Regions from separate parts of the Colwellia sp. MB3u-55 genome, predicted to be linked through region 2. Evidence: riboswitches for the same ligand, from Rfam matches in the RefSeq annotation. Region 2 holds a riboswitch; the other holds the start of a gene.

Region 1 (3,429 bases), on a different contig from region 2:
GCTGACTTAGATAATGAAAACTTTGACTTTTATTCTCAGCAGTTAAGAGGACAAAAAGAACAACGTCCAATGTGGAAGCGTGGTGTTGGCGTAGTTAACAGCAATTTAGGTGAGGTTATTGGTAAAGTTTATGTGAGCCGTCACTTTAAGCCTGAAGCTAAAACCCGTATGACACAACTTGTTGAAAACTTACGCGGAGCATATGGTGCAAGTATTGATGAACTAGAGTGGATGTCTGATTCAACTAAAAAAGCTGCCCATGTTAAACTAGCAAGCTTTGATCCTAAAATTGGTTACCCAAATAAGTGGGAAGACTACTCCGCACTTGTTATTAAAGGTGATGACTTAGTGGGCAATAAAATGCGTTCTGGTAGTGTTTCTCATCAAAAAGAAGTCGCTAAGTTAGGTGGTCCAATTGATAAGCAAGAATGGGGCATGACGCCGCAAACTGTTAATGCTTATTACAATCCAACTAAGAATGAAATTGTTTTCCCTGCAGCCATATTACAACCACCATTTTTCAACTTAGCTGCTGACGATGCGGTTAACTATGGCGGTATTGGCGCGGTTATCGGTCATGAAATGGGTCACGGATTTGACGACCAAGGGAGTAAGTATGATGGCGACGGTAACATGCGTAACTGGTGGACTGAAGCAGATTTAGCGGCCTTTAAAGTTCGCACCGATGACTTGGTAAAACAATACGATGGCTATTCAGTATTTGAAGACTTAAATGTAAACGGTTCTTTAACACTGGGCGAGAATATTGGTGATTTATCAGGGGTAACTATCGCGTATAAAGCTTATATTGCTTCATTAAATGGTAAAGAAGCACCAGTAATTGACGGACTAACTGGCGATCAACGTTTCTTCATGGGCTTTGCTCAAGTATGGCGTGGAAAAAAGGTTGAGAAATCATTACGTAATCAAGTAGCAACTGACCCTCATTCACCTGGTGAGTTCCGTGCATTAGGTTCTTTATCTAACATGCCTGAATTCTACAAAGCGTTTAACGTTAAAGAAGGTGATGCTATGTATATCGCCCCTGAGAAACGTGTAAAAATTTGGTAAGCCAATGGCTTAGTTAAATAACGTTCTTATTAGAAAAATACTAAAATGCCAACAACTATTGTTGGCATTTTTATTACTGAAAATTCCTTGCCTTAGATTCTATTTATCAAAAACATAAAATCAATGATGTTTAATACCGCTAGATATTGTAAATAATTATAAATCTCGTAAACTAACGCAACGTAAACGTGTTTAGGGAATAAGGTGAGAAACCTTGACTGTTCCCGCAACTGTAAATTGTAGTGACTTAAGAGTTGCCAATGAGTCAGCATACCTATCCACAATAAGATTACCACCATTAACATCAATAAAATCGTGCGGGAATACACGGTAAATTGCTATTTTTTAAGGGACCCCCTTAACGTTAGCCTTGCCTTTTCTCCTCTTTAAAAAAACTATAATTACCCATAGGAATACTCATGGTTGACGAAACACAAAAAAGTGAAAAACACCAAGCACGCATGCAAAAAGTAAAAGACAAAGTTGATGCAAGAGTTGATGCTGCCACTGATGAACGCGGTATATTAATTGTAATTACAGGTAACGGTAAGGGTAAGTCAACATCAGGATTTGGCACGCTAACTCGCGCAGTAGGACACGGTCTAAACGCAGCAGCCATTCAGTTTATAAAAGGCACTTGGGCTTGTGGCGAAAGAAATGTCCTAGAAAAGCTCGGCGTACCTTTTCACGTGATGGCAACAGGGTTTACTTGGAATACACAAGATAAATCAACCGATATTGCCGCTGCTCAACTTGTTTGGAAAGAAGCAAAGAAACTATTAGCTGACGAAACCGTTGATGTTGTGCTACTTGATGAACTGACTTATATGTTGTCGTTTAAATACCTTGATCTTGATGAAGTACTAGACGCCATCGCTAATCGCCCGCCTATGCAACATGTAATAGCCACAGGCCGTGGCGCACACCGTTCACTCTTAGAATTAGCTGATACAGTAAGTGAAGTGCAATCGATTAAACATGCTTTTGATAATAATATAAAAGCACAAAAAGGTATTGATTGGTAATAACTCAGCACCCAGATAGCAGTTCAGCCATGTTGATACCAACTCCGTCATGCTGATACCAACTCCGTCATGCTGAATTTATTTCAGTATCAGCATGACGATATCACGACCGATTGATCCCTTCAGATCACATTTACCACAAAGCCGGCCTATCTTAATTTATTTTAATAAGTAGTCCGCTTAGCCACCATTGCTGCCAGTCACAAGATTAAAAATGATGGTTGCATTTTCAGTGATAAATGACGTTTTACAGATTGTTTTTATCACCATCCGCAACCAATAAAAAATGTATATCACACTGTATTCTTACTCGACGTTTTTATTCATCAAATGTGGCGAGTCATTCAAAGTTTTGCCTCATGTTTTGAATTTAAGTGTTTCAATATAGTTATTTATTAACCTTTTTTCTAGTTCCAGGGCGATAATATTCCTCAGTATTCGCTTTAATGTCAGTGTCATAATAATAAACGTCACGTAAAACACCATCGGAATAATCAGCTACTTGATCAGCAAAATGTGGCGAATTTACATCACCACTCTGCCCACCTGCCGTTATGGCTTTTGCCGTTATTTTTTTACCAAAATTAACAACTGCGACAAATGAGTTACCGCGTGTACCATAGTTTTTCTTTGAGTCATTAAAGGTACGCTGACCATAAGCCGCTAAACTTCCCCAACGCGCAGAAGTAAATGCCACAGGAACACTAGGTTTGTTATCATCAAACGGCTGTACAATGTCTCCTGTTATTCGTTGAAAGCGATTAATTTCCCCCCACGCCATATCCCATTGACCAAAATCAGCGGTCAATTTAGCAAGACCTGCACGTAAAGCATCTAGCTTCTCAGTTGCTGAGGTTTTATTCTCCATATATTCATAAATATTTATTTTATTAGCACGAGCAGGTTCTGAAGACATTCGCATTAACTCACGTCCCCAATAAATTGCTACAGACGTTTCGACACTATCAACAGCATAGCGTAAGTCCCATGCTTTTAATTTCTTCATGGCAGCGGCTAAATCAACTTTATCCTCAGCTTTAGCATTGTCATAAGCTTTCAATAAGCTCGGAATTAATGGTTCGAAAGCGGTTAAATAACTATCGTAAGCAGCAGCTATTAGGCTATCAAGGGTAAAATCCTTACTGTTTTCTAAAACGCGAAGGGCATGTAGACCTCGAGGGTTCTCAGTATAAGTAGACATATATGATGGATAATCTGCTTTTTTAGGACTTTGTGCCCCACTCATAGAGAATGGCCAGTTATTCGTATTTTGTAGCCAACCAACACTAGGGTTAAACTGATTTATTGATTCATCAACGCTGTGAATTCCTTG
Region 2 (3,429 bases):
GAAAGTGCACAACTGCCTTCTTTTCAAGAAGCGAGAGAGCAATTCGAGCGTGAATACTTAGCAACATTACTAAAAACCACTGAAGGTAATGTTTCACAAGCCGCAAAAATAGCGCAGCGAAACCGAACAGAATTCTATAAACTATTGAAAAAGCATCACTTAAATGCCGAATCATTTCGAGTGGATAACAACATGATTTCACAAGCATAGCCGAGCATAACTAAACAATGAAAAGTTTACACTTAAGCAACTTTTTTCCTTATCAGCTAACGCAACTACAAGTAAAAGTGAGTGATAACATTGCTGACATTTACACAGGAAGATTTCAGCTTTCTCGTCAAGAATGGCGAGTGCTAGCCAGCTTGGGCAACGGAGAGTTATTATCTGCAAAGCAAATAGGCGAACAAACTAACTTAGAAAAAATGCCGGCGAGTCGTGCAATAACAAGCATGCAAACTCAAGGGTTATTGGTTAAAAACACAGATAAATCCGATAAACGCTCTTCGCTATTAAAACTAACCACGCAAGGTTTGGCTATATATCAACAGTTAATACCTATGGTGCTAGCTCGTGAGCAAGAGCTATTATCGGTATTAAGTGCTGAAGAAAAAAATCAGCTAGCTAATATTATTGAAAAATTAACCTTAAAATCAGTAGATATAGCGAATAAATAATAATGACTATTGTCGCTGATAATGACTAGCCAAACTCACCATTAAACAGCCTAGGTGAAATTAGCAGACAATAAATGCCTACCGTAGAGCTTAGGTTTTATTGGCTGTTATTGAACGACTCGAGATTAATTAAAAAGAATAAATTGCCGTCACTAAAGTGTCAGTAACGTCAAAGAATGCCTCACCAGATCATCGTTAATACCATCAGATAAAATAGTCTGGCAACAAAGTTTTTCTGATGATAGGTCATGGTTTACCTCTTAACTCAAAGGGCCAGATCAAAATAAAGCGTAAATGACGTTGCTTTAAACACGTCGAACGATTAAAGCTAACTAGCCATGAACTATAGATTTAATGCTCTAACTGTTGACAAGCTATATTAATAGTCTCAAAATAACGACCATAATTGATTAGGTGCTCAATATTTATACTTTAACAAGGTATGAATTAGAGATAATCGGGAAGTTAGTACATGCTATGCATAATTCTGACGCTGCCCCCGCAACGGTAATACTTTACGCGATGTAAAGTTAAGCCCGGAGACCGGCCTAAATAATATCGAATGACTTGCAGTGCGGTGGGCGCTACGGAATTTAATGACATTAGCAATGGCTAGTTGTCACGATCCTTCCGTACCTCCCTCAAAATTTTTTGAGGTTATTATTTTTTCTTATTTACGAAGTATCTTTGTTCTTTTACTCATAGCGATGCCTGTATTTGCGCAAGTAGAAGACGTGTCAACTGATGATATAGAAGTCATTGAAATTGTTAATGACCAGTCATTTAATACACCCAATTATCAAGTATTACATCGCGAAAGCTTTATATACTCATCGCAAACTCTCGCCGATATTTTACAGTCGATAAATGGCATTCAAATTCGCCAAATAAGTGGCATTGGTAATCCTGTCTCTGTTTCAATTAGAGGGTCGAGTAGTAAACAGGTACAACTTTATATTGATGGTCAACTTATTAACGATAGCCAGTTTGGTGGTTTTGATTTAAACCAGATACCCACTGAACAAATTGAAAGTATTGAAATCAGTAAAAATCAAGCGATTGGTACCGGCGCTACCCCTATAGGTGGTGTTATTCGCATTAACACTTACAACCCCACCGAAGACTCGAGTAAATTAACCTTGGCCACAGGCTCATTTGGCTATCAAGAAGTTAATGCGCTTTATAATAAAGCATTTAAAACTCATAGCTTGTCTTTTGGTGGTCATTATATTAACAGTGACAACGATTACGATTTTATAGTTCCAGCGGGCTTTAGTCGTAGTGATACGTCTGATAGACAAGCATTAAGAAATAATGAATTTACAAAAAAGTCTTTTTTTATAAACGACATATTCCAATTTAATCAACATCAGATCAGAGTCAATGTACAATATAACGATCAAGAAAAAGCACTGCCGAATTACCAAAACAACTCCCCTGAAAACAATTCAACGTTAAACTCTGACAACTTACGCTATAGCTATCAACATCAATGGTTAAGCAAATCACCTTGGTTAAATTCGATTGAATTTGAAGCCTACGCTGAAAATAAAGATGAGCGTTATATTTCAAGTCCCGACTCGATAAAACTTGATATTAATGATTATGAAACAACAAAAAAACATATCGGCTTTAAACCTTACCTTACATGGAACGAGTTTAATCTAGTGCCATTTGTCAGTTTTAATAAACAGAATTTCAGCTCTGTTAGCGAACACAACGGAAAACCAACACAATGTAATGGTATAGCGTCATGTGATATTTCAGCAAAACAAGAACAACTCAACATAGGCTCTCGCATTGAGTGGCAACCCGAGGCACTCCCTATAGAAGCGTATGCATTGTTGAGTAACCTACAAGAGAAAAACTCAAACATAGCGATTAATCAATCCAGTGCAGCTAAGTTTGTAGCCAATGATAATTATCAGACAACTGAAGTCGGGTTAAGCTTTAAGCAAGGTAATTTAAAAGTTACTAGTAACTTAAGTAATGGTGTGAGAACGCCGACATTGTACGAATTATTTGGTGATAGAGGCTCCTTTAAGGGTAATGATAATTTATTGCCAGAAGAAGCAAAAACACTCTCAATAGGTGGACAGTACCTTTACAAAAGTCTGTCTGTATCTTCATCTATTTACCAACAAAAATTAGAAAATTCAATTGTCGCCATTTTTAACTCAAGTAATGTCGGTAGCTATAGAAATGTCAGCAATGCAGACTTGTTAGGCATTGAAATTCAAACAAATTATCAATTGTTAACGCAATTATCCTTCGCGCTACAAGCCAATATTATAGACAGTGAAACCACATCAAAATTTGTCGCATTTAATAATAAGAAACTACCTGGTATATATCATCAGCAGTACAGCATAGCGTTGAAATACAAGGTGAATTCTGCATGGAACATGTCATTTAAAGTAAGTAAAGATAAAGACTTGTACTTCAATCTCATTAACAGAATTGAAAATAATAACGGTCATGTAGGTAATGGTAATCCAGCCAATCGCACCGTATCAGATTTTTCAGTCAACTGGAAAAAAGGCAAACATAGAATATCTTTTGCCGCCAATAATTTATTTAACGATAAATACCAAGATCTTGCGAATAGAACATCGCAAGGTCGCAGCTTAAAAATAAAATACACAATTAAAGGATTTTAAATGTTAACTCGCTTTAAAAAACACATATTACCATTAAGTTTAGTACTCGGCACAGTTGCTCTTGCTGGCTGTGGCGGAAGTTCAAAAAGTAATGT

Evidence for each region. Region 2 has a riboswitch for cobalamin ahead of H4J66_RS15365 (TonB-dependent receptor). Riboswitches for the same ligand answer to the same signal wherever they lie in the genome.
Region 1: linked by a shared signal. The riboswitch ahead of cobO (cob(I)yrinic acid a,c-diamide adenosyltransferase) and the one ahead of H4J66_RS15365 (TonB-dependent receptor) in region 2 are both predicted to bind cobalamin.

What each region holds. Positions count from the first base shown of each region.
Region 1 is NZ_JACGUS010000077.1:23,192-26,620, reverse strand. Features, by position in the region: gene H4J66_RS04305 (M13 family metallopeptidase) at 1-1,071, shown strand, start outside; cobalamin riboswitch at 1,224-1,368, shown strand; gene cobO (cob(I)yrinic acid a,c-diamide adenosyltransferase) at 1,491-2,096, shown strand; gene H4J66_RS04295 (penicillin acylase family protein) at 2,485-3,429, opposite strand, start outside.
Region 2 is NZ_JACGUS010000119.1:143,365-146,793, forward strand. Features, by position in the region: gene H4J66_RS15355 (sigma 54-interacting transcriptional regulator) at 1-210, shown strand, start outside; gene H4J66_RS15360 (MarR family winged helix-turn-helix transcriptional regulator) at 228-674, shown strand; cobalamin riboswitch at 1,070-1,241, shown strand; gene H4J66_RS15365 (TonB-dependent receptor) at 1,271-3,334, shown strand; gene H4J66_RS15370 (cadherin repeat domain-containing protein) at 3,335-3,429, shown strand, end outside.